Regions from separate parts of the Thioclava sp. GXIMD2076 genome, predicted to be linked through region 2. Evidence: riboswitches for the same ligand, from Rfam matches in the RefSeq annotation. Region 2 holds a riboswitch; the other holds the start of a gene.
The links. Region 2 has a riboswitch for cobalamin ahead of WDB91_RS11075 (energy-coupling factor ABC transporter permease). Riboswitches for the same ligand answer to the same signal wherever they lie in the genome.
Positions count from the first base shown of each region.

Region 1: linked by a shared signal. The riboswitch ahead of WDB91_RS17370 (ABC transporter substrate-binding protein) and the one ahead of WDB91_RS11075 (energy-coupling factor ABC transporter permease) in region 2 are both predicted to bind cobalamin.

Region 1 covers NZ_CP149934.1:53,009-68,268, reverse strand. Annotated here, with positions in the region: gene efeO (iron uptake system protein EfeO) at 1-457, opposite strand, end outside; gene efeU (iron uptake transporter permease EfeU) at 457-2,046, opposite strand; gene WDB91_RS17385 (GTP-binding protein) at 2,212-3,294, opposite strand; gene WDB91_RS17380 (ABC transporter ATP-binding protein) at 3,373-4,146, opposite strand; gene WDB91_RS17375 (iron chelate uptake ABC transporter family permease subunit) at 4,146-5,168, opposite strand; gene WDB91_RS17370 (ABC transporter substrate-binding protein) at 5,165-6,169, opposite strand; cobalamin riboswitch at 6,256-6,445, opposite strand; gene WDB91_RS17365 (sugar dehydrogenase complex small subunit) at 6,796-7,377, shown strand; gene WDB91_RS17360 (GMC family oxidoreductase) at 7,416-9,005, shown strand; gene WDB91_RS17355 (c-type cytochrome) at 9,009-10,412, shown strand; gene WDB91_RS17350 (FUSC family protein) at 10,583-12,571, shown strand; gene WDB91_RS17345 (cell wall hydrolase) at 12,646-13,110, shown strand; gene rimK (30S ribosomal protein S6--L-glutamate ligase) at 13,111-14,481, opposite strand; gene WDB91_RS17335 (ATP-binding protein) at 14,653-15,260, opposite strand, start outside.
Region 2 covers NZ_CP149932.1:2,248,156-2,263,415, reverse strand. Annotated here, with positions in the region: gene cobW (cobalamin biosynthesis protein CobW) at 1-1,013, shown strand, start outside; gene cobN (cobaltochelatase subunit CobN) at 1,017-4,286, shown strand; gene cobG (precorrin-3B synthase) at 4,277-5,473, shown strand; gene WDB91_RS11120 (precorrin-8X methylmutase) at 5,504-6,133, shown strand; gene WDB91_RS11115 (precorrin-2 C(20)-methyltransferase) at 6,135-6,851, shown strand; gene cobJ (precorrin-3B C(17)-methyltransferase) at 6,848-7,606, shown strand; gene WDB91_RS11105 (cobalt-precorrin-6A reductase) at 7,603-8,340, opposite strand; gene cbiE (precorrin-6y C5,15-methyltransferase (decarboxylating) subunit CbiE) at 8,339-9,514, shown strand; gene WDB91_RS11095 (cobalamin biosynthesis protein) at 9,511-9,885, shown strand; gene cobM (precorrin-4 C(11)-methyltransferase) at 9,882-10,667, shown strand; gene WDB91_RS11085 (cobyrinate a,c-diamide synthase) at 10,664-11,968, shown strand; gene cobA (uroporphyrinogen-III C-methyltransferase) at 11,965-12,693, shown strand; cobalamin riboswitch at 12,767-12,979, shown strand; gene WDB91_RS11075 (energy-coupling factor ABC transporter permease) at 13,033-13,698, shown strand; gene cobF (precorrin-6A synthase (deacetylating)) at 13,804-14,559, shown strand; gene WDB91_RS11065 (STAS domain-containing protein) at 15,016-15,260, shown strand, end outside.

The sequences.
Region 1 (15,260 bases), on a different replicon from region 2:
CATAGGCGCTGTAATCGGCGGTGCCCTTGTCGAGCAACTCCGAGACGCTGCCCTCGGCACGTTTGGCGGCAGCGCCGGTGACGGTGAAGGCGGTCTTTTGCGGATCGGCACCGGGGCAGTAGATGTCGTAGCTGCCGCCGCCCAGCGTGACAGTAAAGGTGACCGATGGCAGACCGGGCGCAAGGTTTTCCTTCTCGCCGATGATGCGATTACCCGAGAGGAGTTCGACCTCGGTCAGGGCGGTGGCGGTCTGGTTGGTGACAGTAAAGGTCACGGGGCCTGCGGCGGCTTCGGTCGCGCTCAGCTTGCAGCTGCCGCCATTATCGGAGGTCATCGTGATCGCGACCTGAGCGGCGCCAGAGGCGTTGCTTTCGGCGGTCTGGGCCGAGGCGGAGGTGCTTGTGGCAAGCGCTGCCAGAAGCGGGAGGATGATCGGATAGGAGCGGGAGACAGACATCAGTGAGATCCTTTGGGCGCAGGTTCTACCCCTGCGCCATGTGAGGGAGAGACCCGTTCGGGTGCGAGAGAGCGCAATTGCCGCGCCGCGCGCAGGGCAATCGCAAGGGCCGCCAGAAGAAGGACAACAGACAGCTGGCGGGCCCAGAACTGCCATTCCTGCAAGGCTGAGCCATAGGCGCGATAGGCGGCCATGGCTTTGGCTGAAAACGTATCGGAGGTGGCCCATGCGAGAGGGCCGGTTTGCGCCGCAACGGCTTGGGGCAGCTTGCGCACGCGCAGGCTGCGCGGGGTCTGCAGACCGCCGCCCGACAGGGTCACCAGAACCTGTGCCCCGCCTCGCACCTGCACAACCGCGCCCTGCGCCAGACGGGCATGGGCGTCCAGATCGGCCTGCCATTGCGCGGTGTAAGGGCCGGGATAGCGGGTGGGGTTCAACCCGATCGGACGCCGCCCGCCATTCAGCGCCACCAGTTCGGCAAAACTCACCGTCTGTGGAGCGTCATTCAAAGCCACCGTCGCACCGTAATCGGCCTCGCTCAGCGCGAGCCCGTTATGGTCCGAACTCTGCGCCGAAGAATGCGGCAGGTTCAGGGGGACGCCCCCAAAATCGAGGGCCAGCGCGTCCCCGCGCAGCTGCACCTGCCCCGCCCCATCGCCACGCAGCGCCGCGACCGGCGCCTGCGGGCGCAGCCTCGCCCGCGGCTGCGGCACAAGAAACAGACCCAGTGCCGCAACGGCCAGCATCAGCGCCGCGCCCAGTTTCAGCCGCCCCGCATTGCGCGGGCTCGGGCGATAGGCTGTGGGCCAGTAGACAAGCGCCCCGACAATCGCGAGATAGCTCACCCATCCCAGAACCTCGATCAGCCGCGGATCGGAGGGGATGCCCAGCACACCGGTAATCAGCGCGGCCTGAACCGTGCCGGGCGCCACGAGCCAGCCCAGATCCATGACCATCTGCTGACCGCCATTGATCCAACCCGCCTCATGGCCTGTGCGCAGCGCGCTCACACAAAGCCCCGCCGCGACCAGAACGAGGAAACCGCCGGTAATGCGGAAAAAGCGCGACAGGTTCAGCCGCACCCCGCCCTGATAAATACCCCAGCCGATGCCGATCGCCAGCGCCAGTCCGATCAGCGCGCCGATCCCTGCCCAAAGGGCCGATTGCGCCGCCGAGAAGGTTGCCAGAAAGAACACCGCCGTCTCGAAGCCTTCCTTCAGCACCGCCAGAAAGGCCATTGCGGCCAGTGCCGTGGCCCCACGCCCCGAGAGCGCGGCCGCCGCATCCTTTTCGAGGCTCGATCTAAGATCACGCCCGTGGCGGTCCATCCACCAGATCATGCCGGTAACAAAGACGATGGCCACCACGCCGATCAGTGTCTCGAGCGCTTCCTGACGGGCCTGCGGCAGGCTCTGTTCGAGATGGTTGAGGCCAAGCCCCACACCCAGCGACAGAAGAACCGCCAGCCCGACACCGGCCCACATCGGGCCGAGCCCCGCCCCGTTGCGACGCAGGAAGGCCGCGATGATCCCTACGATCAGCGTCGCCTCAAGCCCTTCACGGAGCGCGATCACCAAAGTTGCCAGCATGACCTGCCTCTTTCGCCTAGCTCTGGATGGTGGGCGTTTATTCCCGACCAAACAACTCAGCTATGGCTTCTGCGCCCGCAGAACGCGGCTGTCAACGCACGCTGGCGTGAACGGGCAGCGTGAACCGAGGGGTGAACCGAGGGGTGCCGCCGGACCACGATATGCTCAACGGATGCCCTGCACGATGGGAAAATCCGCAAAGGGCAGACCGCCCAGACGGTCGAATTGCTGGCGCAGAGCCATTTCATCGAGCGCAGTGCCGATGATCACAAGCCGGTTGCCGGCCTGCCCGTCGGGCCAGCCCTCGAGCCGAAGACCGGGATAGAGCCTGTGGCCTACCGCATGCACCACCAGCGGGCGCGACGGGTCATCGCGCAGCGCCATCAGCCCCTTGATCCGCAAAAGCCCGTTCGAGGGCGTGGCTGTCAGCCGCGTCAGGAACTGGCGCAGCGCGGTTTCATCAACCGGTGTATCCGAGGTCAAGGGCACTGCCTGCACCCCTCCATGCCGGTTGAGATCATGGAAATGACCGCCCGTCAGGGGCGGCTGCTGCGCCTCAGCAGCCAGCCATTTGCCGACCTGCTCGCCCTTGCCGAAGGCGCTGTAGCTTCCAGCTCCGATCAGACTGGCGGGCGAGAATCCATCGGCAGCCGCGTCATGCACGATCACCCCCGGATTGAGGCCGCGCAGCGCCTCACCCAGATCTCCCGCAGGGTGGAGGTCTGTCTTGCTTAGGACCACATGATCGGCGAAGGCAATCTGGCGAAGGCTTTCGGGATGGGCCTCGAGCACCGCCCCGATCCCCTCGACATCCACCACCGTGATCACACCCGACAGCCGGAACGCCCGCGCCACCGCATGATCGGCCAGAGCGACCGCCGCCAGCCCGCCGGGAATAAGGCTGTTCACGATGGGGGCCAGATCGGCCAGCCCTGTTGTCTCCACGATAACCCGCGAGAAAGGCGGCAGCGTCCCGTTGCGCCGCAGCACAAGCAGCTCGTCAAGCGAGGCGCGCAGATCGCTGCCCCGCGTGCAGCAGATACAGCCCGTCGTGGTGACGCTGGCCCGCGCCTCGCGGCCCTTGCGCACCAGATCATGATCGACCGCCACCAGACCGAACTCGTTGATCACCAGCGCGGTATCGGCATAGGCGGGATCTTCCAGAAGCCGGTTGAGAAGCGTCGTCTTGCCAGCCCCCAGAAAACCGGTCAGCACGAAGACGGGGATCTGGGTATCGGGTATGGCCATGGGATGCTCCTTTTCCGGCGGGTGCAGGGATATGTCCGGCAGGCCCATCCCGCAAGATGGGATCGGCCTGCCGCGCGATCAACCGGCCCGCGGCAGGCTCGCTGTGAAATGCAGCGCCAGATGTCCGTCCGGATCGCGCACCTGCCGCGCCTCGACCCCGAAACTCTCGCGCAAATTGTCGGGCGAGAGCACCTCGGCAGGGGGACCTATCGCCTTGAGCCGCCCGCCCTCCAAGAGCGCCACCCGATCACAGGAGAACGCATGGTTGAGATCATGGAGCGCGATCACCCGGCTGACGGGCAGGCTCCGCACAAGGGCCAGAAGTGCCAGCTGGTGGCGGATATCAAGATGGTTGGTGGGCTCGTCAAGCAGCAAAAGCGCAGGCGACTGGGCCAATGCGCGGGCGATGTGGACCCGCTGGCGCTCGCCTCCCGAAAGCGTGTGCCACAACCGGTCCTCGCGCCCTGCCATATCGACCGCCGAGAGAGCGCGGGTCACCGCCTCGCTATCGCGCATGCTCCAGCCCCGCAAGGGTGACAGGAAGGGGATACGCCCCAGCTCGACCGCCTCACGCACCCGCAGCCGGTCGGTGGTCTCGGCCTGTTGTTCGACCAGCGCGATCTGGCGGGCCCGCACCTGCGCGCCCAGTTCCACCAGCGGCCTGTCCTGCCAAAGCACCCTGCCCCCAGAAGGCTTTCCCAAACCCGCCATCATCCGCATCAACGTAGACTTTCCCGAGCCGTTCGGCCCGATCAGCCCCAGATATTCACCCTCCCCGACCGTCAGCGAGATCCCGTGCAGGATCTCGACCCGATGCGCCTTAGCCTGCAGGTTTTCCACGCGCAGCACCATCAGCGCGCCCCCCGCATCAGGATCAGCGCGAAAGCGGGCGCCCCGATCAACGCGGTCACCACCCCGATGGGCAGAACCTGCCCCGGCACGATGATGCGCGAGACAATATCGGCGAGAACCAGAAACACCGCCCCCGCCAGCGCCGAGGCCGGCACAAGGCGCTGGTGGCGGGTGCCCACCAGAAAGCGCATCGCATGGGGCACCACCAACCCGACAAAACCGATGGCACCCACTTTCGACACCAAAACCCCTATCATCACTGCGGTCGCGGTGATCAGGATCCCGCGCGTTTTGGGCACATTGATCCCCAACGATGCCGCACTCTCGGCCCCGAAGGTGAAGGCATCGAGCGCATGTCGGTGCCAGAGGCAGACGAGCGCGCCGAGGCAGGTCACCACAACGGCGGGGAGCACATCCTCCCAGCGCACACCCGAGAGGTTGCCCATCAGCCAGAACATGATACCGCGCGCCTGTTCGGCATTTGCCGAGCGCGCGATGATGAAAGCGGTGAGCGCATTGAACATCTGGCTGCCTGCAATCCCGGCAAGGATGATCGCGGCCGCCCCGCTGGTGCCGCGCGCCGTGCCGGGGATGGCATGAGCCAGCGCAACCACGGCAGCAAAGGCCGCAAGCGCCCCGATCAGCGCGCCTGCCGACATGCTGAGCGCCCCCGCCCCGAACCCCGCGATACTTACCAGCACCGCGCCGGTGGAAGCGCCCGCCGAGAGCCCCATCAGATAGGGATCGGCCAGCGGATTACGCAACAGCGCCTGAAGCACGACCCCCGTCAGCGCCAGCCCCGCCCCGCAGCTGGCCGCCACAATCGCGCGGGGCAGCCGGTAGGACCAGATGATACCCGCATCGATCCGGTCCACCGGATAGCCCGCCTGCCAAAGATGGTTGGCGAGCACCCTCGCAACCGAAGCCAGCGGCAGCCGCGTCTCGCCAATGGCCGCCCCGGCCAGCAGGGTCAGCGCGAGAACGATCAGCCCCGCACCCCATAAAAGCGCCTTCCGGCTCATTGGAAAGTCATACCCGCCAGTGCATCGGACAGGCTGTCGAGCCCGTAGATCGTGCGCAGGGTCGCGCTCATGGCATGGGCGTCCATCACCACGATATGCCCTTCGCGCACCGCTTTCATCTGCCGTGTCACCGGATCGCTGCGCAGGAATTTCAGCTTTTCCTCGACATCATCGGCGGGGAAACGGCGGCGGTCCATCTTGGCGATCACCAGCACATCGGGGTCGGCCTTGGCGATACTCTCCCAGCCGACCGTGGGCCATTCCTCGTCGGATTGCACCACGTTGGTAAGGCCGAGCGCGCGCATCATATAGCCCGGCGCACCAAGCTGGCCCGCCATGTAGGGATCGAGCGCGATATCGGCGGAGGAGAACCAGAAGGCCGCTTTCAAGCCCTTCGGCAGATCCAGCGCCTTGGCCCGTGCCACGGCGCGCGCCTCGGTCGCCTGCAGATCGTCGACCAGCGTCTCGCCCCTGTCGGCGACATCGAAGATCTCGGCCAGCTGGCGGATGCCCTTATAGACCTGCACGGGATCAAAGGCGCCTACCCGCGTGCCATCGCCGCCGGTGCTGTTGTCCTTGGTGTCACAATCGGCGGGAAGGATATAGGTATTGATCCCCAGATCTGCGAACTGCTCACGGGTGCCCACCACACCATTGGGACCGACATGCCATTCATATTGCACGGCAACCAGATCGGGTTTACGGGCCACGACGCTCTCGAAGCTCGGATCATTATCGGCCAGACGCGGGATCTGTGCATTGACCTCGGCATAGCGCGGCAGCACCTTGTTGAACCAGACCGAGGTGCCCTTCACCCGATCCGCAAGCCCCAGAGAATAGAGGATCTCGGTGGCCGACTGACCGATCGTCACCGCGCGCTCGGGGGCCGCCTCGAAGCGGACCTTACGACCACAATTTTCTATCTGCAGCGGATAATGCGTCTGCGCGGAGGCCGAGACCGCACCCAGCAATGAGGCCACGGCCAGTATCATGCATTTCATCAGTTCCGTCCTTATCGAAAGGAGCGGAAAGCGCCATAAAGGACAGGGGCCGGAGACCCCGCCTGCCCTACCGACACACCCCGTCCGGTTAACATCTTCAGGCCGGCAGGTCTCCTGACTGGCGCCTCAACGCGTCTTTGCCCTTCCCGGACCGATGGCCCAGTGGTGTTGCAAAGGCGCTCTTCGCCTACAGTTGCGGGGGCAGTTCCGGTTGCCGCCGGAGCGGTGCGGATTCCCTATTATATCCTCGCGGATACCGGTGAGGTGGTTTTGCATCCTCCCCCGCCGGGGTCAAGCGATGCCACGCGACGAATTTCTGGCAGCCAGAGCGCGACGTAGCGTTACCTGTGCCTCGGCAGGTTACCCGAAGGCGCATTGAGCGCCATTCAAGACCGAGCATAATCGACCGTTTTCAAGGATTTTCACGCCAGCGGGAGATAATGCGCCATTATAGCTGTTTCCGGAATACACCATTCATAAGCACGCACATGATCAACGCCAATGGTTTGCATACAAACGCATACAAACGCCCGACTCGAAATTTGCTTGCCCGAAGCCGCACTGTTTCACGGTCCAGCCATTTCGCGACGCGGCCTATCTGAAATATTAGTGAGGAGTGTCACGTTTTGAACAAGACCAAATGTCGCACCGATAAAGCCGAGGCTCCGGCTGCATCGAAAGAGCTTTCCGGCATGGACCGACGCAACTTCTTGATCACCTCTGCGGTCGCGGGATTTGTGGCGGCATCGGGCACCGGACTGGGCCTGAGCCGTGCAATGGCGGCCACCGCGGACGGGGCGGCGGGTTTTGGCACGATCAGCGCTTTCGTGACCCGGCAGAAGGGCTTCGACCCCAAGCTGGTCGAGCGCGCCTATGACCAGCTGGTCGAGCTGGATCCGAGCTTCGACACCAAGGTCGTTACCCTGTCGGATGCGATCAAATCCGCCGATATCGAGGATATCGACGCCTTCCTTGCAACCAGTCCCGATCAGGATCTGCGCGAGACCATGACCACGATCACCGCCGTCTGGTATCTGGGCTATACCGGCACGCCCGATCCGTCGCAGGAAAAGGATGACGCGAAATTCGTCACCTATCGCGATGCGCTGATGTGGAAGCCCACCGGCAATACCACTCCGATCCCGACCTACTCGCAGCACAAGCAGAATTACTGGGCCGAGCCGCCCACCGCTGACGACATCAAGTGATCGCGCTGTAACTATTTTAGAAATCTGGACTATACCCAATGGCTAATGACTATGATGCCGATGTGATTGTCATCGGTTCCGGCACGGTAGGGGCGAATGCCGCCTACGAGCTGGCCAAGCAAGGCAAATCCGTTCTGATGCTCGAGGCGGGCGTGCGCATTCCGCGCTGGCGCCTGATCGAGGCCTTCCGCAATTCTCCCCGCCGCACCGATTATAACGGCCCCTATCCGGACGAGCCCTGGGCGCATACCTCGGCCTCGCATGACTATGTCGAGAATGATGGCGACTTCCCGATGATCGCCAACTTCCTCAAACTGGTGGGCGGCTCGACTTGGCACTGGGGCGGCGCGACATGGCGCTTCATCCCCGATGACTTCAAGATGCAATCCACCTATGGTGTGGGCCGCGACTGGCCTATCGAATATAGCGATCTCGAGCCGTGGTATGTGAAGGCCGAGTACGAGATTGGCGTCGCAGGCAATATGAAGGAAGACCAGTCTGGCGTGCGCAAGGGAGAGACATGGCCTCCGCGCTCCAAAGATTTCCCGATGCCCGCGCAGAAAAACAGCTACATGCTGGACACCTTCAAAAGCCGGATCGAGCCTCTGGGCTTTGATGTGGTGGCCGAGCCCTCGGCCATGATGAGCGGTAATTACCGTGGCCGTCCGGGCTGTGTAGGCAACAACAACTGCGCCCCTGTCTGCCCGATCGGCGCGAATTATTCCGGCGTCTTCCACGCCGATCTCGCCGTCGAGGCGGGCGTCAAGCTGATGACCAACACCACCGTGACCCAGATCGAGAAAGGTCCAGATGGCAAGATTGCCGCCGTCAAATGGAAATCGTCCAAAGGGGACGAAGGCCGCCTGACCGCGAAGGTCTTCGTGCTGGCCGCCCATGGCTATGAAAGCGCCAAGCTGATGATCACCTCCGAGGTCGGCAATTCCAGCGATATGGTCGGGCGCAACCTGATGCCACACCTTGGCCTGGGCTTTGACTTCTTCTCGGAAGATCCGGTCTGGCCGGGCCGTGGCCCGATCCAGCAAGGCGCGATCTTCAGCTATCGCGACGGCCCGACACGTTCGCAGCATTCGGGCATGAAACACGCGGTCAACAACTTCGTCCCGAACGAGGCGATGACCAAACGCCTGCTGAAAAAAGGCGTTCTGGGCTCCGAGCTGGACGCGCGTATCAAACATGACAGCGCCCGCTATATGAGCCTCTATTCGATGTTCGAGACGCTGCCTGATCCGGCCAACCGCGTGCAACCGGGGCCGCATAAGGACGCGCTCGGCCAACCCAATTTGCGCATCACCTATGCGGTGGACGACTACGCCCGTGGCGCGATCGACCCCTGTATCAACGACTATCAGCAGTTTGTCAGCGCGATGAATGGCGAGGTGCTCAACATGTCACGCGATCTGGCCAACCATGACCATATCATGGGCACGGTCATCATGGGCGACAAGGCAACGGACTCGGTCGTGGACAAGGACTGCCGCAGCTGGGATCACGAGAACCTCTTCGTGGTCAGCACCGGTAACCTGCCCTCCTCGTCGGTGGTCAACCCGACGCTGACCGCCGTGGCGCTGGCAATCCGCGCCGCCGACACCATCGCGAAGGAGGTCTGAGCCATGCGTCTGCTTACTCTTGCAACGGTGTTTACGGCTCTGGCCACCAGCGCCTTCGCGCAATCGGATGCCGATCTGGTGAAACAGGGCGAATATATCGCCCGCGCCGCCGACTGCACCGCCTGTCACACGGCGCCCGTCGATGGCAAACCCTTCTCGGGCGGCTACAAGATCTCCTCGCCGATGGGGCCGATCATCGCCACCAATATCACGCCTTCCAAGGACTATGGCATCGGCACCTGGTCCGAGGACGAATTCGCCAAGGCCATCCGTCAGGGTGTGACGCCCGATGGCACCCATCTCTATCCGGCCATGCCCTACCCGTCCTATGCCAAGATGACGGATGCGGATGTGAAGGCGCTCTATACCTACCTGATGCAGGGCGTTGATCCGGTAGATGCAGCCCCTGCCGAGAAAACCGACCTGCCCTTCCCCTTCAACCAGCGCGCGCTGATGATCGGCTGGAACATGCTCTTCTCGCCCAAGCCTGGCTGGACGGCACCGGACGGCCTGTCGGATCAGGAAGCACGCGGCGCCTATCTGGTGGATGCGCTCGAACATTGCAGCACCTGCCACACCCCGCGCGGGCTGATGATGAACGAGAAACAGTCCGAATATCTGGGCGGTGGCTCGCTGGGAAGCTGGCGTGCCCCCAATATCACGCCCGACAAGGCCACCGGGATTGGCGACTGGTCGAACGAGGATATCGTCGCCTATCTGAGAAACGGCTTTGCCAAAGGGCATGGATCGGCCGCAGGTCCGATGGCCGAAGCGGTCGAGCACTCGCTCAGCAAGCTGAAGGATGACGATCTGGAAGCGATCGCGGCCTATCTCAAGAAAGTGCCTGCGGTGCAATCGGCCATTGATGTGGCGGCCTCCCCCGCCGTGCAGGAAGTGCCGATCACGAGCTACGAGACCGCCGATTGGCAGGGCAATCCCGACCATGCCGATGCACTGGCCGATCACAGCACGACCGATGGGGCGAAGCTCTACAATTCGGCCTGTGCCGCCTGTCACGGTGTCGATGGTCAGGGCGCACCCGACGGACGTTTCCCGAGCCTGTCGAAATCGGCCCCTGTGACCTCGAAAGATCCCTCGAACCTCGTGATGACCATTGCCGAAGGCATCAGCCGTCACGATGCGACGGGCTATTCGGTCATGCCGAACTTCAGGAACGATCTTGATGACGGCCAGATCGCGGCCCTTGCCAAGTATGTCCAGACGAATTTCGGCGGCACCGATCCGAAGCTGGACAAGGCCGCCGTGGACACCATCCGCTCGGGCGGCGAGGTGCCGTGGATCGTGAAGAACGCCGCATGGATGACATGGGCGGGCATCATCATCGCGGTGATCGTGATCCTTGGATTGATCGGTGTTTTCCGCCGCGCGCGCCGCAGACAGGTCTGATCGCGCTCCTGCTGCACGAAGGCCGCATTCCATCAGGGATGCGGCCTTTGTCATGCGCTGTTGCATCGCGGCCAAAGCCGCAGGGTTCCGGCCGCTTGCGACAGATTGCGGCATTCCCAAACGCGGCTCATGGTCCTAGATCAGGTCCATCCGAGCGAAAGACATAGCCCATGCCCCAGCCCTCCATCCCTGCCGCCCCAGGCTCGTTGATCTACCGCCTCGCGCGGCGGCTCGAGGGATATTCGATCGGCATGGTCCCCGAATTCATAGGCGTCGCCGAGGGCTTGCGCGCCTCGCTGGCCTTTGCCGCAATGGTGCTGACGGCGGTGGCCAGTGGCGAGCCGAAGCTCCTCTGGGCCGCCTTTGCCGCCTTCTGGGTCTGCCTATGCGACCCGGGCGGGCGCGACCGCACCCGTTTCCGCGCGATGGGAGCCTTTGTGGCGGCAGGCACATTGGCGGCTTTCCTTGGCGCGGCAAGCGCAGGCCTCGGGCCGATCTATGCCTGCCTGACGCTGATCCCGATCATCTTCCTGCCCGCCCTTGGCGGCACATTCGGCCCCGCAGGCGCGCAGTCGGGCACGCTGATCTGCGTGGTGGGCGGCGTGGCCGTGGGCTTTCCCAGCTCGCCAATCGCCTCCCTGCATCTGGCCGGCGCATTTCTCATAGGCGGCATCTGGGCGCTGGTCTTCAGCTTCTGGATCTGGCGGCTGCGCTCGCAAAGTCCGGCTCGGCGCGCGATCGCCTCGGTCTTTGCCCGGCTTTCCGAGATGAACGCAGCCATGGCCGCGCGGCTGGGCCAGCAGGAGATCCTGGGCGCCGCCGAACCCGAATACCGCCGCGCCCTGCGCGCAGCCATCGAACGGGCGCGCAGCACCATCCTGGGCGTGGGCAATGGCCAGACCCAGTTCATGGCCGAACTGGGTACCGCCGACCGGATCTTTGCCGCGATGATCGCGCTCGACCACATGCTGAGCGAGCCGCTTGCACCCACCGAAGAAGCACCGCTGCGCGAACAGCTTGCGCGGATCGGGGCGCTGCTGTCGGAGGCGCAGATGCAGGCGATGACCCGCCACCCCAATCCCGACCGGCTGGTCTGGGAGGCCGAAGACCTGCGCCGTGCGGCAGAACGCGGCGGCGCACAATCGCAGGCCGTGGTCAGCGCGGTTGCAGAGGCCTTCCTGCGTCTGGCCGAGCATCTGCGCGGCGAGCCCCCCGAGACCCAAGCGCCGCAATCGGACCGCACGCCCCGCCCCAGCTGGCGCAACATTCCTGACCCGATCCTGCGCCACGCCCTGCGGCTGACGGTTGCAGTGGTGGCGACCTACCTGATCTGCGTGACACTCGAGATGCAGTATTTCTACTGGGCCACGATGGCGACTATCGTCGTGCTGCAGCCCGCGCTCTCGACCACATGGCCGCGTATGCTGGAACGGGTTCTGGGCTCGATCGCGGGCGGCCTTCTGGCCGCGGGCCTGCTGGCGCTCGGTCCGGGGCAGCTGACGCTGCTGGCCGTGATTATCCCGACCTCGGCGCTCACCATCGCTTTCAAACGGGTGAATTACACCATCTTCACCATAGGGGTCAGCGCGCTTTTCGTTCTGGTGACAGAGTTGCTGATGCCCGATCACGGCATTGCCCTGTCGCGCGCGCTCGATAATATCCTGGGCTCGGCCATCGCGTTCGTCGTGGGCGCCACCCTCTGGCCGGGCCGTGCCGAACCCTATTTCCGCGATATTCTGGCGCGTGCCGTGCAGGCCAATATGGACTATGCGGCGGCCTCGGTCGGCAGCACCGGCCTGCCCGAACCCGTTGACCGGCTGCGCCGGCAGGCGGGGCTCGAAAGCACCCATGCCGAGACCGTGCGCCAGCGCAAGATGATGGAGGGGCGGCGTTCGGCCGATCAGCTGGACAAGGCCGCCCGCGTTCTGGGCGCGCTCAGGGTGCTGGCAGGCGCCGTAACCGGCCATGCCCTGCTGGCCCCCGAACCCGATCCGGAGAAAGCCCGTGCGCTCGAAGAAACGGCCAGAAGCTTCGCGCAAGCCATTCGCCATGATGTAGGGGCGGCTTTGCCTCCCCTGCCGCCGCAGACCACCGAGACCGATCTGCGCAAGGCGCTGGAGCTTTTGCATAGCCAGCTCGACGAATATCTGACACGTTAACCACAGCCAAACTTTCGATCGCGGATCCAATCGTGCCCCATCTTCTCTCTTCCCGCCTCGCTCTCCTTGCCGGACTGGTGCTGAGCGCATTTCTGGCAGGCTGCGGCATAGGTCCGCGTGCCACCCCGCAGGAATGCATGGAACGGGCGATGTATTTCGAATCCAACCGCTCCAGCCGCGACGGGATGATCGCCGTCGGTTCGGTGGTGATGAACCGCGTCCGCTCGCCCGATTTCCCGAATACGGTCTGCGGTGTCGTGATGCAGAAAAACCAGTTCGCCCGCGGCATCATGAGCCGCAAGATGAATCTCGACAGCGCGCCCTATATCCGCGCGGCAGCGCGCTCGGTGCTGCGCGGCGAGCGTCACCCCTATATCGGCAACTCGTTGTATTTCCACACCGCAACCTATCGCGCGCGCTACAACAATATCAATTATGTGCTGACCACAGGCGGTAACGCCTTCTACGAGAAGCGCCGCCCCGAAGACGTGACGGCTCCCGTGCCGCTCCCCGCCCTTGAAGGCGTCACCGGCTACTGATCAGGCCTTGCGGGGAACGGCTTTGCGCTGCTCGATCTCACGATAGAGAAGGGCTGCGATATTCTTGCCCGCCACCGCCTCGATCCCCTGAAAACCGGGGGAGGAGTTGACCTCCAGCACCTTCGGACCGTCATAGGCGCGCAGAAGGTCTACCCCTGCCACGCCGAGCCCGAAACTGCGCGCGGCCTTCACCGCCATGCGGCGCTCCTGCTGGGTGATCTTCACCACCTCGCCCGTGCCACCCTGATGCAGGTTCGAGCGGAACTCGCCCTCCGCCCCCTTGCGCTTCATCGCGGCCACGACTTTGCCGCCGATCACCAGACAGCGGATATCCTCGCCCGCCGCCTCTCGCACGAAATGCTGCACGAGGAAATTGGCCTTCAGCCCGCGGAACGCCGAGATCACGCTTTCTGCGGCCTTGCGCGTTTCGGCCAGCACCACACCCTTGCCCTGCGTCGAGGCCAGAAGCTTCACGATCAGCGGTGCATTGCCCACCAGTTCGATCAGGTTGGTGGTATCCTTGGGCGAGGCCGCAAAGGCGGTGTCGGGCATCCCGATCCCTGCGCCCACAAGGATCTGATGCGCCCAGAGCTTGTCACGCGAGGCCATAATCCCGTGCGAGCCGTTCACGCAATAGGTGCCCAGCGTTTCGAACTGGCGCAGCACCGCCGCCCCGTAAGGGGTGATGGATGCGCCGATCCGCGGGATCACCGCATCATAGCGCGGCAGTTTGCGCCCGTCATAATAGATCTCGGGCGCGAGCGTGTTGATCGCCATATAGCAGCGCGTTGTGTCGATCGCATCGACCTTGTGGCCCCGCGCGCGGCCCTCCTCGACCAGACGCTGGGTGGTGAAGTTATCCTCGCGTGTAAGGATGGCTATCCGCAGGCTCGGACGGGCCTGATCATCAGGCGCGGGCACGGTGTAGCCCGTATAATCCAGCTCGGCCTGCAACCGCCGCTCGGCAGGCAGCACCGTTACATGATCTCCCAGAGCCTGCCGGCCCAGCAGCATTCGGCTGGCCATGGTCGAGCGGTCGGTCAGCGTAATCTCGATCGGCCAGCGGGCGCCGCCCACCTCGACATCTGTGCCGATCACATAGCGCTGCTCGGTCTCGCCATTCGACGAGGTCACATCGCGCCGGTCCAGAAGCGGGCATTCACACTGCACTGCAATCGCGTCATTTTCCGGCACGGGCTGCAGGGTGAAACGCACCATCGGCGCCTCGGCCGTGCCGGTAATCTCGATGCCAGACGCATGCAGCGCCGATGTCCGCGCGCCTGTGTCCACCTTGGCCAATATCGCAGGCACCCCGAGCCCGGGCAATGCCAGCCATTCCTCCCACCCCATCTGCAACGGAACCTGTGTCATAGGCGGACCCTCTCTGTGTTCGGGACGAACATGGCATGACGATAAAGACAGATGCGTGACATGCGGAGCCGGTTAGCTCTCGGCACGCGCGCGGCCCCGCCTCTAGCCTTCATGCGGACGGCTGACAAGATGGATAATACGGCCTGTCATTCCCGAGCGTATGCGCCACTCTCAGGGAAGGATCTTACGCGGTGCAGGCGCGGCAGATGCCGGCGTCAAAAACGGTCCAGCGGACGACCCGTGGATCATCTCCTCCACACGGACCCAGAGATCAAGAAGCTCTTCCATCTTGCGCGACAACTCGTCCTTATCGCCGTCCCTTGCGCTGTTCTCGTAACATTTGAGCATGGAATGCAGCTTCTTGTACCCCAATATTCCCGCAGATCCCGCGAACTGATGCGCGATCGAGGCGAAGCTTTCCAGATCGTCATACATGAGGTTCTGTTGGAGGGTCGATAACCGTTTGCGCCCCTCGGCAAGAAAGGCCTGCTCGAGGGCACTAAATTCCTCCGCGCCATACATCTCGCGCAGATCATCGCGGATCAGCGGATCGGCAAAGCCATCCGCCTCTGCATCCAGCTGCGACTGCTGCTGATGCTGGGCCAGAAGCAGACGGTTCAGCGCGGCACGGTTGATCGGCTTGCACACGACATCGTCGCAGCCCGCCGTCTTCAGCTCCGCCGCCGCCTCGGGCGAGATATTGGCGGTGACCGCCACGATCACCGTGTCGCGGTTCGGCCCGTCGCTGGCACGAATGACCCGAGTGGCCTGCCGCCCGT
Region 2 (15,260 bases):
TCGTCACAGGGTTTCTGGGGGCGGGCAAGACCACGCTGATCCGTCACCTGATGCAAAACCCGCAGGGCAAGCGTCTGGCCGTTCTGGTCAATGAGTTCGGGACCGCGGGTGTGGATGGCGATATCCTCAAATCCTGCGCCGACGAGAACTGCCCCGAGGACAATATTCTGGAACTGGCCAATGGCTGCATCTGCTGCACTGTGGCCGATGAGTTCATCCCGACCATCGAGCGTCTTCTGGCGCTGCCCGAGATGCCCGATCACATCCTGATCGAGACCTCGGGTCTGGCGCTGCCCAAACCGCTTCTGAAGGCATTCGAATGGCCCGCGATCCGCTCGCGGATCACCGTCGATGGTGTGGTGGCGCTGGCCGATGCCGAGGCTGTGGCTTCGGGTCAGTTTGCCCCCGATCTCGCGGCGGTCGATGCACAACGCACCGCCGACCCCTCGCTTGAGCACGAGACGCCGCTCTCCGAGGTCTTCGAGGACCAGATCGCCTGCGCCGATATCGTGCTTCTGTCGAAGGCCGATCTTGCGGGCGAGGAGGGTCTGGCCCGCGCCCGCGCCGTGATCGAGGCCGAGGCGCCGCGCAAGCTGCCGATCCTGCCGATGTCCGAAGGCGTCATCGATCCGCAGGTGATCCTGGGGCTCAATGCGGCCGCCGAGGATGATCTCGAGGCGCGCCCCTCCCATCATGATGACCATTTCGACCACGAGCATGACGATTTCGATACGATCGTCGTGGACTTGGGCGAGATCGAGGATGTTGCCGCGCTCGAGGCGCGGATGGTCGCCATGGCGGGCGATTTCAATATCCTGCGGATAAAGGGCTATCTGGCGGTCAAGGGCAAGCCGATGCGCTATCTGGTGCAGGCCGTGGGCACGCGCCTGCGCGGCCAGTTCGACCAGCCTTGGGGGGCACGCCCGCGCGCCTCACAGCTGGTGGTGATTGCCGAGCATGACCATATCGACCGCGCCTCCATCGAGGCGGCGCTGGGTCTGGCGGTGGCCTGACCGATGCATGTGGTCTTTCGCGAAACGCATGGGCTGGACCAGTCGGACCAGCCGCAGGATCTGGGGCAGCGCCCTGCCGATCTTGTTGTGCTGTCCTTCAGTGACAGCGACCTCGGTGCGTTCGCGGCGGGCTGGAAACGGGCAGGGACGCTGCCGAGCCTGCGCCTTGCCAATCTGGTGGCGCTGAAACATCCGCTCTCGGTCGATACCTATCTCGACCAGACCCTGCGCCATGCCAAGGGCATTCTGGTGCGGATCATCGGTGGCGAGAGCTACTGGCCCTATGGGCTGGCCTCGCTACAGGATCTGGCGCGGCGACAGGGTATCGCTCTGGCCGTGCTGCCCGCCGACGGGCGCGAGGATGCCCGCCTCGATGCGCTCTCCACGCTGCCGGTCTCCACGTTGCGGCGCCTTCAGGCGCTATGTGATGCGGGGGGCGCGGTGGCAGCCCAAGCCGCACTTGCACAGCTCTCGCTTGCAGCGGGGCTCTATGCGGGGCCGGTTTCTGGGGTGAAATCGGTGCCCGATTGCGGGTTCTACCTGCCACAGACAGGGATCGTGGCGGCGCCGGAGGCGGGAGAGGATATCGCTCTGGTCACCTTCTACCGCTCCTATCTGACCGCGGCCGATACCGCGCCCGTGGATGCGATGATCGAGGCGTTGCGGGCGCGTGGTCTGAACGCCTATGGCGTGTTTGCTCCCTCTCTGAAGGCACAGGGCGTGCCGGATTGGCTGCGGCGCGAGATTGCGCGGCTCAAACCGGTTACAGTGGTCAATGCCACCGCGTTCTCGGCGCAAGGCGCCGAGGGTGGCTCGCCCTTGGATGCGGCAGGTGTGCCGGTGGTGCAGGTTGCACTCACGACTGCGCGCAGGCGCGATTGGGCAGGTTCCGAGCGCGGGCTTGCGCCCTCCGATCTGGCGATGCATGTCGTATTACCGGAAGTCGATGGCCGGATCTTTGGTGGTGTGATCTCGTTCAAATCTCCCTCGCAACGCGACCCCGATTTGCAATATTCGCGCTTCATTCATCGGCCCGATCCGGGCCGCGTGGCGCAGGTGGCCGATCGGGTCATGGCGCTGTGCCGCTTGGCGCGCCCTGCGGCAGAGAAACGACTGGCCTTCGTGCTCTCGACCTATCCGGGCAAGAGTTACCAGATCGCCCATGCAGTGGGGCTTGATGCGCTGGCCTCGGTGGAGGGGCTTGTCGCGGCGCTGCAGGCCGAAGGGTATCCCCTGACCAAGGTCAGCGACCTTGGCGCGGTGCTGCAGCATGCAACGCTTGACTGGCCCATTGACGACTACCGCTTGGCTCTGGCCGATCTGCCCGATAGGTTGCGTGATGACCTTCACGAGGCTTGGGGTGCGCCCGAGGAGGATCCGCTCTATCGCGATGGGGTCTTCCGGTTTCCCGCCATCCAAAGCGGTTCGGGTCTTGTTGCGCTACAGCCGGAGCGGGCGGATCGTGCACGCCGCGATGCCGATTACCATGACCTCTCGCGCGTGCCGCGCCATGGCTATGTGGCCTTCTACCTCTGGCTCCAGCGTCAGGCGGATGCGCTGATCCATATGGGGGCGCATGGCACAATGGAATGGCTACCGGGGAAATCGGTCGCTTTGTCGGAAACCTGCTGGCCCGAAGTGCTGACCGGTTCCCTGCCGGTGATCTATCCGTTTATCGTCAATGATCCGGGCGAGGCCGCGCAGGCCAAGCGCAGGATTGCAGCGCAGACCATCGGCCATGTGCCCCCGCCCTTGGCCCAAGGGCGGATGCCCGACACTCTTATCCGCCTCGAGGCATTGATGGATGAGTATTCCACCGCTGACGGGCTCGATCCCGCGCGGCGTGACCGGCTGATCGCCGATATCCGCGCCGAGGCGCAGGGACGGGGCGTCGAGGAGGACCTGGGGATCGAGGCTGCGGCCTCGCCCGCCGAGGCGATCACGCGGCTGGATGCTTTTGTCTGCGATATCAAGGAGAGCCAATATGCCGAAGGGCTTCATGTCTTTGGCACCGGCAGATACGGCGCGGATGAAACGCAAGGTGTGGTCCGCGCGCTTGCGGGGCAGTTCGTGGCTCCCGGCCCGTCGGGCAGCCCGCATCGGGGGCGCTCGGATGTGCTGCCAACAGGGCGCAACCTCTTTACCACCGATCCGCGCTCTGTGCCCTCGCGCGCGGCCTATGCCCAGGGCGTGAAACTGGCCGAGGAGCTGGTGCGGCGCCATCTTCAGGATCATGGCGATTGGCCGAAAGGTCTGGTGGTCGATCTCTGGGGATCGGCCACGATGCGCACAGCGGGCGAGGAATTCGCCATGGCGCTGCATCTGGCAGGTGTCAAACCGGTTTGGGATGCGGGTTCCGAGCGGGTTTCGGGGGTCGAGATCCTGCCGCTGGCGTTGTTGAACCGTCCCCGGATCGATCTGACACTGCGGGTTTCGGGGCTTTTCCGCGACGTCTTCCCGGGGCTTGCGCAGATGTTCGAACTGGCCTGCGAGGCTTTAGCCCAGCGCGACGAAACGCCCGAGGACAATCCCTATCTGGCAAGGTCTCCCCGCGTCTTCGGTCCGAAACCCGGTCTTTACGGGCTGAATATGGGCGGTGCGCTCGAGGATTACACCGAAGAAGGCCGCGCTTTGGCGGGTGAGGCATGGCTCGATGCCTCATCGCATGCGATCGATGCGCAGGGCAATGTCACGCCCGCACGCGCGGCGCTGGAGCAACGTCTGGCGGGGGCAGACAGCTTCGTTCATCTGCAGGACCTGCCAGAAACCGATCTTCTGGTGGCCTCCGATTATGCCGCCCATGAGGCCGGATTTGCTGCGGCGCTGGCGCGTCTGGGGCGGCCTGCGCCTAAATCCTATCATATGGATGCAACGCGCCCCGACCAGCCGCGTGCACGGGCACTGACCGAGGAGATCGCGCGTGTTGTGCGCGCCCGCGCAGCCAATCCCGACTGGGCCGACAGCATGATGCGTCACGGCTTTCGTGGCGGGGCGGAGATCGCGGCGACGCTTGACCATCTCGCGGCTTTTGCCCATCTGTCGCGCGCGGTACCCGACCATCTGTTCGACCTCTATTTCGAAGCCACGCTTGGCCGCGCGGATCTGGTCGAGTTTCTCGGCCGCGAGAATCCGCAGGCTTTAAGGGCGCTCTGGGACCGTTTCAAGGCCCTTGCCGCGGCGGGGCTCTGGACGAGCCGGCGCAATTCCATACAGAATGCTCTGGCCGGTTCGAATTCCGGAGAGGTTTTTTCGGGAATGCAGGAATGGCAGTAAGCACCGCCTGGTATCGCAGCAAGGCAAAGATCTCACCGGCCGATCCGCAGATCCGTGGCTGGTGCCCGGGCGCGCGCCGTCCGATGATGTCGGGCGATGGTCTGGTTGTGCGGGTGCGCCCGTGGTATGGGCGTCTGACCAAGGGACAGGCAGGCGCGCTGGCGGGGATTTCCGCGCAGTTCGGCAACGGGTTGATCGACCTCTCCTCACGCGGCAATCTGCAGCTTCGCGGCATTCGACGCGAAGATCATGACGCGCTGCTGATGGCGCTGGCCACGCTCGGTCTGCTCGATGCCTCCGTCGCCGGAGAGACGCGGCGCAATGTGATTACGCAGCCTTTCTGGCAGATGGGCGATCTGACCCAACGGCTGGGCGATGATCTGAGCGCGGTCCTTTCGCAAGAGGACGGGCCGGAGCTGCCTGCCAAATTCGGCTTTGCGGTGGATTGTGGCCCCGTGCCGCTTCTGCAGGGAAGCTCTGCCGATATCCGCATCGAACGGACGCAGGATGCGCTGATCATCCGCGCCGATGGCGCCGAGCGTGGGCGCGCAGTCAGGCCCGAAGATGCGGTTGCGGCGGCACTCGAGATGGCACAATGGTTTCAGGACACTGGCGGCATTACAGACGGGCGTGGACGTATGGCGCGCCATCTGGAGGCGGGGGCCACGCTGCCTGCGGCATGGCGCACTCATGCCATGCACAGAGGCCTGCCACCGCCGGCGCCCGGGATCTATGACGAGGGAGCGCTGTTTGGTGTGGGCTTCGGGCAGATCCATGCCGAGGAACTGGCCGAGATCGCCAGCATGGGCAAGTTGCGCCTGACCCCATGGCGGATGATCCTGATCGAGGGCGCGCGGGTCTTTCCCGAAGTTGCAGGGGCGGTCACCGTCCCCGATGATCCGCGGCTGCGGATTTCGGTCTGCACGGGCGCGCCCGGTTGTCCGCAAGGGGCGCAGCCGACCCGTGCGCTGGCGCGCCGGATTGCTCGTCAGGGACTGCCGGAGGGGCAGGCGCTTCATATCTCGGGCTGTGCCAAGGGATGTGCGCATGCCGGGGCTTGCGATCTGGTAGCGGTGGCGTCAAAGGAAGGCTGGGCATTTGGGCGCGACCAGCGTGCCCGCGACCTTACGCAAGGCACGCTCGACGAGCGCGCGCTGAGAGAAAAAATCAAGACGGGCCAGAAGTGAACTGGCACGAGGACGGGCACGGGGGACGACATGCCACATAGCTATGAAACCGACGGCGCGAAGATCTATGCCGAGAGTTTCGCCACGATCCGTGCCGAGGCAGATCTGGCGCGGTTCGATGCGGAGGAAGAACCGGTCGTGGTGCGGATGATCCACGCCGCCGGTCTGGTGGGGCTCGAACGCGATGTGGAATTTTCCACCGGAATGGCGAAGGCGGCGCGTGCTGCGCTGCAGGCGGGCGCGCCTGTCCTGTGTGATGCGCGGATGGTCTCCGAAGGGATCACCCGCGCGCGTCTGCCCGCGCAGAATGAGGTGATCTGCACGCTGCATGCGCCCGATATCGTCGAGCGCGCGAAAGCGGTGGGCAATACCCGCTCGGCGGCAGCCCTCGAGCTGTGGCGTCCGCATCTGGAGGGGGCTGTTGTGGCTATCGGTAATGCGCCGACCGCGCTCTTCCATCTGCTGAACATGCTTGAAGACCCCGATTGCCCGCGTCCTGCGGCAATTATCGGCTGTCCGGTGGGTTTTGTGGGTGCGGCCGAGTCGAAAGCCGCGCTGATGGAGGTCCAGCCTGTGCCCTCGCTCATCGTGCGCGGTCGTCTGGGCGGATCGGCGATCACGGTGGCCGCCGTTAACGCGCTTGCCAGCCGGAAGGAATAAGATGGGACGGCTCATCTGTGTGGGGCTCGGCCCCGGTGATCCCGATCTGATGTCGGTAAAGGCGCATCGGCTGGTGTCGGGCGCGCGTCATGTGGCCTTCTTCCGCAAGAAGGGCCGGATGGGGCAGGCACGCCGTATCGTCGAGGGGATGCTCTTGCCGGAGGCCGTCGAATATCCGATGGATTATCCTGTCACCACCGAGATTCCCTTCACCGATCCCGAATATAACCGTCTCCTCTCGGCCTTCTATGACGGTTGGGCGGAGCGGCTTGCTGCGCTTTGTGCCATGCAAGATGTGATCGTGCTCTGCGAGGGTGATCCCTTCTTCTACGGCTCCTTCATGCATCTTTATACCCGCCTCAAGGACCGGATTGCGGTCGAGGTGGTGCCGGGGATTACCGGCATGTCGGGCTGCTGGACGGCCACGGGACTGCCTGTGACATGGGGCGATGATGTGCTGACGGTTGCTATGGCGACACTCCCCGAAGAGGACCTGACCGCGCGGATCGGTCAGACCGATGCGCTGGTCGTCATGAAGATCGGGCGCAACCTGCCTAAGCTGGCCCGCGCCTTGCAGGCCGCCGGAAAATATGACGATGCGTGGCTTGTGACCCATGGCACGATGGCAAACCAGACCGTGCAGAAACTCTCCGAGATCAGCGGCGAGGTGCCTTATTTCTCGATCGTGGTCGTGCATGGTCAGGGGCGCAGGCCATGAGCGGGCGTCCCTCTGGCTGGGTGCAGGTGGCAGGGCTCGGCCCCGGTGACGAGGCTCTGGTGACGCCGCAGGTGCAGGCCGCCTTGGCCGAGGCCACCGATATCATCGGGTATATCCCCTATGTCCGCCGCGTGCCGGACCGCGCGGGCCTGACCAAGCATGAAAGCGATAACCGCGTCGAGCTGGACCGCGCGACCCATGCGCTCTCGCTTGCGGCACGGGGTGCGCGGGTGGTGGTCGTCTCCTCGGGGGATCCGGGGGTATTTGCGATGGCCTCGGCGCTCTTCGAGGCGCTGGAGGCAGGGCCGCTCGACTGGCTCGATCTCGATATCCGCATCCTGCCGGGGATCACCGCGATGCTGGCGGCATCCGCGCGGATAGGTGCGCCGATGGGCCATGATTTCTGCGCCATCAATCTGTCGGACAATCTCAAACCCTGGACGGTCATCGAGACGCGGCTGAGGCTGGCCGCGCGGGCGGGATTCGCTATGGGGTTCTATAATCCGCGCTCGGCCTCGCGCCCGCACCAGTTCGGGCAGGCTTTGGCGATCTTGCGCGAGGAACTGCCGGCCTCCGTGCCGGTTTCATTCGCACGCAATGTCTCGCGTCCCGACGAACGGATCGTGACGGTGCCATTGGGGCAGGCGCAAGCCGAGATGGCGGATATGCGCACCGTGGTCATCGTGGGCACCGCCGAGACCCGTCAGGTCGGGCGGTTCTACTATACCCCGCGCTCGCTGGCACAGGAGCGTTAGAGCCCGTGTCCGAGCCAGCCCATCACATCCTCTGCCGCGTGGAAGACCTGCCGTGCCCCCGTTTCGGGGCGCTCGATCATGAGGACGGGCAGGCCGAGGCGCCGCGCGGCATCGATCTTGGCGCGCGCGCCCGTGCCTCCGGCATTCTTGGCCACCACCAGATCGATCCGGTGCTCCTGCAGCAGCGCCAGATCCTCATCCTCGAGAAACGGTCCCCGCGCCAGCACCACGCGGCAATCGGGCAGAGGCAGCGGCAGGGTTGGGGGATCGACCAGCCGGAGCAGGTAATGGTGCTGCGGGACGGCGCCGAAAAGCCCGATATGCTGGCGACCGATGGCAAGAAACACGCGTCTTGCCTCGATGGGCAGGGCACTGGCGGCGGCCTCCATATCGGGCACAGAGGTCCAGCGGTCACCGGTTTGCGCAACCCATGGCAGCCGCTCGAACCCGCACAGCGCCACGCCTTGCGCGCGACAGGCCGCAATCGCGTTGCGGCTCATCTGCGCGGCAAAGGGATGGGTCGCATCGATCACATGGGTGATTGCCTCGCGCGCCAGATAGGCCCGCAGCCCGTCAACCCCGCCAAAGCCCCCGACCCGCAGGGGAAGCGGCTGGGCCACTGGCGATTGCGTGCGCCCCGCATAGGAATAGACTGCCCAGAGCCCTGCGCGCGCCAGAATGCGGGCCATTTCGGCGGCTTCGGATGTGCCTCCGAGCAAAAGGATACGCGGCATGGATAGGCCCTGGCTCCATATTATCGGTCTTGGCGAAGATGGACCGGCGGGGCTGTCGGATGCAAGCCGCGAAATCCTCTCTCAGGCTTCGGTCATCTTTGGCGGGCCGCGCCATCTGGATCTGGTGGGCGCGGGCGCGCGAGGGCGGGCATGGCCTGTGCCCTTCGATCTGGCCCCGGTTCTGGCGCTGCGCGGGCAACGGGTTGTGGTGCTGGCATCGGGCGATCCGTTCTGGCATGGGGCGGGCGGGTCGCTGGCGGCCGCGCTGGCCCCTGAGGAGTGGATCTGTCATCCAGCGGTGTCCTCGGTCGCATGGGCGGCCGCACGGCTGGGGTGGCGGCTCGAGGAGGTCGAGACGCTGGGCCTGCATGCCGCACCTCTTTCGCGCCTGCGTCCCTCTCTCGCACAGGGCAGCCGCCTGATCGTGACGTTGCGGGGCGGGGCACAGGTGGCCGAACTCGGGGCGTATCTCGACACTCTGGGCTTTGGTGCCTCGATACTCCATGTCTTCGAGGCCATCGGCGGTCCGCGCGAGATCCGCCGCGATCTGCCAGCGGATGCGGTCACCGGAGAGTTCGGGCAACCTGTTCTGGTGGCGATTTCGGCGCAGGGCGGGCCCGGTCTGCCGCGTGGCTTCGGGCTCGACGATAGCCTCTTCACCCATCATGGCCAGATCACCAAACGCCCCGTCAGGGCATTGACGCTATCGGCGCTTTCGCCTCGTCAGGGCGAATATCTGTGGGATCTCGGCGCGGGTTCTGGCTCGATATCTGTCGAATGGGCGCTGGCGGGCGGGCGGGCCGCAGCTCTCGAGCCGCGCGCCGACAGGCTCGGCCAGATTACCGAGAACGCGATGAAATTCGGGATCGATCACCGGATCGATGTGCTTCAGGGCCACTGGCCCGAAACGCTGCCTGAAGTGCGTCCCGATGCGGTGTTCATCGGCGGCGGGCTTACGCGCGAGGGGTTTGCCGCGCTCTGGGAGCGGCTCCCGCAAGGCACACGGGTCACCGGTAACGCGGTGACGCTGGAAAGCGAGGCGCTTTACCTCGGATTGCAGGCCGAGCGTGGCGGAACGCTCCTGCGGATCGAGCTGGCCGAGAATGCTCCCTTGGGGCGCATGCGGGGCTGGGACCGCGCCCGCCCGATCCTGCAATGGAGTGTGACGCGATGAGCCGCGTGCTGGGTATCGGGCTGCGCAGGGAGGCGACGGCGGAGGCACTGGCGCAGGCAATTGCCGATGCGGGGCCGGTCGATCTGCTGGCCGTGCTGGGGGATAAGGGCGCGCATCCGGCACTCACCGCACAGGGAATCCCGCTGCGCCTCCTGCCGCGTGCGGCCTTGCGCGGAGTGCAGACCCCCACGGTGTCCTCCCGCATCATGAACGCATTCGGCACGGGCTCGGTGGCCGAGGCACTGGCGCTCGGGGCTGCCGGCGTGGGCGCGCAGATCCTGTCGCCCCGCAGGGTCTCGCCCTGCGGCACCATCACAACGGCGCTGGCCGGTTCACCGGACGCCGGAGCAAAGGAAGAGGATCACCCATGACCGTCCATTTCATCGGCGCAGGCCCCGGTGCGGCCGATCTGATCACCCTGCGCGGGCGCGATCTGATCGCGCGGGCGCCTGTCTGTCTCTATGCCGGATCGCTGGTGCCCGAGGCGCTTCTGGCGCATTGCCCCGATGGCGCGAGGATCATCAACACCGCGCCTCTGTCGCTCGACGAGATCATGACGGAGATCCGCGCCGCCCATCAGGCAGGGCAGGATGTGGCGCGGCTCCATTCGGGGGATCTGTCGATCTATTCGGCGATGGGCGAACAGCTGCGCCGCCTGCGGGCCGAGGGCATCCCCTACGAGATCTGCCCCGGTGTCCCCAGTTTTGCGGCAGCCTCCGCCGCGCTCGGCACCGAGCTGACCCTGCCCGGCGTCGCGCAATCGCTGGTGCTCACGCGGACCTCGGGGCGGGCCTCCCCCATGCCCGACACCGAGACGCTCGAGAATTTCGCGGCAACCGGCGCGACGCTCGCGATCCATCTCTCGGTGCATGTGCTCGAGGAAGTCGTCGCGCGGCTCTTGCCGCTTTATGGCGCGGACTGTCCGCTGGCCGTCGTCTGGCGTGCGAGCTGGCCCGACCAGAAGATTGTGCGCGCCACGCTCGGCACAGTGCTTGTGGCATCGGAGGGCATGCGGGGGCGCACCGCGCTTATTCTGGTGGGACGGGCGCTGGCGCAGGAGGGGTTTGACGAGAGCCGTCTCTATGCCGGCGATTACGACCGCCGCTACCGACCCGTAGGGACCGATCCGCGTTTTCCGGAGGGAACTGAATGAACGGGCTCATCATCTCGGCCACTGGGTCAGGCACCGGCAAGACCACGCTCACTCTGGGCCTGCTGCGCGCCTATCACCGCGCGGGTGTCGGGGTCCGTTCCTTCAAGGCGGGGCCGGATTATATCGATCCGGGCTTCCATCTGGTGGCTTCCGGCCTGCCTTCGGCCAATCTCGACAGCTGGGCGATGCCCGAGGGGGTGATGGCGCGGATCATATCAGGCGCCGAAGGGGCGGATCTGGTGATTGCCGAAGGGGCGATGGGGCTCTTTGACGGGGTCGCGCAAACCGGGGCCACCGCGCGTGGCAGTGCCGCGGATCTATCGGTGCTGACAGGCTGGCCGGTGGTGCTGGTGATCGATGCGGGCGGGCAGGCGCAATCGGTGGGCGCGGTCGCCTTGGGGTTCGCGCGGCTGCGTCCCGAGGTCAAGATCGCAGGGGCCGTGGTCAATCGCGTGGCCAGCCCGCGCCACGAGATGATGGTCCGCGAGGGGCTTGCCGAGGCTGGCATTGCCTGCCTCGGATGCCTGCCGCGCCTGAAGGATCTCGAGATGCCCTCGCGCCATCTGGGGCTCGTGCAGGCCTCCGAGCGGCCCGAGCTTGACGCGCAGATTGAGGCGATGGCCGATCTGGTGGCAGGGCATCTCGACCTTGCGGCGCTACGCGCGCAAGCCGCGCCCACACGCGCGCTTGCGGGTGCTGCGGCTCCGCTCACGCCCCCCGGCCAGCGCATTGCCATCGCCCGCGATCAGGCCTTTTCCTTCCTCTATCCTCATCTTTTGGACGGCTGGCGGCAGGCCGGTGCGGAGATCGGGTTCTTCTCGCCGCTCGAGGACCAGTCACCCGACCCGACGGCCGATTGTGTCTGGCTCCCGGGCGGCTATCCCGAACTCCATGCGGGGCGGCTTGCCGGAAAGGCGAGCTTCCTAAAGGGGCTTCGCGACTTCGCGCAGACCCGTCCCGTGCATGGCGAATGCGGCGGCTATATGGTGCTGGGGCAGGGGCTGGTCGACAAGGACGGAACACGCCACGCGATGGCGGGGCTTCTGGGGCTCGAGACCTCCTATGCCAAACGTAAGATGCATCTGGGCTATCGTCACGCGCGGCTTCTGGCGCCCATTCCGGGGCAGGCCGAAGGCACGGCGCTGCGCGGGCACGAGTTCCATTTCTCGACCATCCTGTCGCAGCCCGACGCGCCTCTGGCCCGCGTGACCGATGCGGCCGGTCTTTCGGTGGTGGAAACCGGATCGCGCAGGGGCTATGTCACGGGCACCTTCTTCCATCTGATTGCGGAGGATATATGAGCGGGTTCGTCAGTTTCGTCTCTTCCGGTCCGGGGGATCCCGAACTTCTGACCCTGCGCGGGGCCGAGCGTATCCGGCAGGCCGATGCGATCCTCTTCGACGATCTCTCTGCCGGTCCGATCCTCGATCTGGCGCGGCCCGAATGCGATCTGATCGGCGTGGGCAAACGGGCCGGACGTCCGTCGCCAAAACAGGACCATGTCAGCCAGCTTCTGGTCGATCATGCCCGCGCGGGCGGCAGGGTCGTGCGGCTGAAATCGGGCGATGGCGGCATTTTCGGGCGGCTCGAGGAAGAGCTGAGCGCCTGTCGTGCGGCGGGGATCGGGTTCGAGATCATCCCGGGGGTGACGGCGGCCTCGGCGGCAGCGGCGGCGGCACAGATCCCGCTCACGCGACGGCTGACCGCGCGCAGACTGCAATTCGTGACCGGCCATGACGTCACGGGTGCGCTGCCCGAGGAGTTGAACATGGCGGCACTGGCCGATGCGCAGGCGGTCACGGCGGTCTATATGGCGCGGCGCACCTTTGTGGCGCTGGCACAGCGGCTGGAGGCTGCGGGGCTGAGCCTCGAAACGCCGGCCATGATGGCGGAATCGATTTCCCATCCCGACGAGGTGATCTGGCGTGGGACCATGCGCGAGCTGGCGGCCCAGATCACCGGACAGGCCGCGAATGGCGCGATTCCAGTCAAGCCCGCGCTGATCTTCTATGGCGCGCTGGCCTGAACGGGCCAATTCTTGTCCGGCTGTGCCAATTTCTGCGCTCCCGCTTCGCGCGGCTTGACCTGACGACCCCGTTCGCCAAGAGTGATCCCACGGTTTCCGGTGGCCGAGAGGTGCTGCCGGATGAAAAGGGAATCCGGTGCGGTGTAGCCATCAGGCGCCAAATCCGGAACTGCCCCCGCAACTGTAAGCGGTGAGCCTGCTCCGGAATGCCACTCCGCAAGGGGGAAGGCGGCATGCAGGTGACGAGTCGCGAGTCAGGAGACCTGCCGTGGATATGGGCCGCTGGCCCGTCGTCAGTCACCATAAATGCCGTCGGGGTCGACGGCAGGGAGAACGTATATGCATATCGAACCGGGCATCGTGCATGGTGCCAAACTTCTTCTAAGCTACGCCACCGCCGCAGGTGCCGCCACTTATGTCGCCCATGAGGGGGTCAGGACGCTCAAAACCGCAGAGCTGCCGATGATGGCGGCCCGTGCCGCAGCCGCAACCGCTGCGGTTTTCGTCTCGTTCCAGATCCTGCCGCATCATCCGGCGGGCGTGTCTGAGGTCCATCTGATCCTCGGTTCCACGCTGTTTCTGATGCTGGGCTTCGTGCCGGCGGCCATTGGCCTGGCGCTGGGGCTTCTGACGCAGGGGCTGTTCTTCGAGCCGCAGGATCTGCCGCAATATGCGATGAATGTCACCACGCTTCTGGTGCCGCTCTTTGCGCTTCAGGCGCTGGCCCAACGCCTGATCGCCCCCGATACCGCCTATGCCGATATCACCTATAAACAGGCGCTTGCGCTTTCGACGGCCTATCAGGGCGGGGTAATCGCATGGGTCGCGTTCTGGGTGCTTTACGGTGAGGGTGTGTCGGTTGCAACGCTGGCCAATGTCGGCACCTTCGGCATCGCCTATATGTCGGTCGTGCTGGTCGAGCCGCTCATCGATCTGGCCGTGCTGGCCGGTGCCAAGGCGCTGGGGCGCAACCGCTTCGTCCTCGCACGCGTCTATTCCGCCTGAGTGCTGGCACAGCCCTGGCGCACCTGCTAAGGATCCGACCGCAGCCTGTCACGGGCTGCGGTTTTCTTTTGCGGTTCTTTTTCTGCGAAACGTCTGGGGGCGGTAATGTGGGCAATCTCTCTGATCGGGATCGGGGCCGGTAACCCTGACCATCTGACGCTTCAGGCCATCGAAGAGATGAAAGCCTGCGAGGTGATCCTGATCCCGCTCAAGGGTGCAGCAAAGGATGATCTGGCACAGGCACGACGCGCGATTTGCGCGCGTGTATTGCCCGATAGCGGGCCTGCGCTGCGCGAGTTCACCCTTCCGGTGCGCGATGCGTCCGAACCCGATTACCAGCGCCGCGTGGCGGATTGGCATGACGCCATCGCGAGGATCTGGGAAGAGGAGTTGCGCGCCGCTCTCCCGCAAGGCGGGCGCGCGGGCTTTCTCGTCTGGGGGGATCCATCGCTCTATGACAGCACGCTCCGGCTGGCCGAACGGGTGGCCGCGCGGATGCCGCTCGAGCTTCGCGTCATTCCCGGAATTACGGCCATTCAGGCGATGACGGCGGGCCATGCCATCCCGCTCAATACGGTCGGCGGGCCGGTGACCATCACTACGGGGCGCAATCTGCGCCATAACGGCTGGCCCGAGGGCGCCGAGAGTGTCGTGGTCATGCTCGACGAGGGTGGGGCCTTCACCGCGATCGATCCGGAGGGGGTGGAGATCTGGTGGTCCGCCTATGCCGGTATGGCGGAAGAGCTGCGGTTGTCGGGCCCGCTTGCCGAGGTCTCGGAGCGAATCCTGACCACGCGGGCCGAGGCCCGCAGCCGCCATGGCTGGATCATGGATATCTATCTGTTGAGAAAATCCCGATAAGACATCGGGGCGCGCGCGGCCAGGGAGTGGTGCGCGAACAGCAAGAAAAGGTCACTCGTTACGCCTTCTACAACGTCGAAGGTTGCGTCGGTTATACGGGCTTGGTGCTGGCGCACAACTCACGTTTGCGCGCGGTAGATATGCACAACGGGCAATAGACATGCGATCGAATTTCTGATAAGGATATCAGATACATCTAAGAAATAGATTGATGACGAGCAGCTTTCTGGCATGAAGATTTCATTATGCCGTATCTGGGCTTGGCGCAGCGATCCGCAGCCACTGTGATTGATGCATTCCGGGACCTGTCCACCGGCCCTTCCGGCCGCGACACCAGCCCTAAATTTTCATAGCTTTTTAATTAAGCCGTCAGGTTTTGTGGCGTATTTAGCTCTCCGTTAATTCTTTGGGGCGATCTCTTGCTAGATGATGCAACCCAGAAGAGTAATTTCTCACATGATGGTCAGCGAGATCACGATTGCCAATGCCAAGGCCGTCGCCAGCCAGCTCGACAAGGCACTTGTCGCTGGTGCGTCCATCCGCCTGGAGACCGCCCGATGGACGGCCTGCGACATGGCCGGAATGTCGGTGCTGATCGCGGCCTTCCGCACGGCGCAGCTCCGCAAGGCGCGGCTTCAGGTCACGCTGGAGGATACCTCTCCTGTGCCCGCGATACTTGCGCAGTCCGCGCTCACCGATGA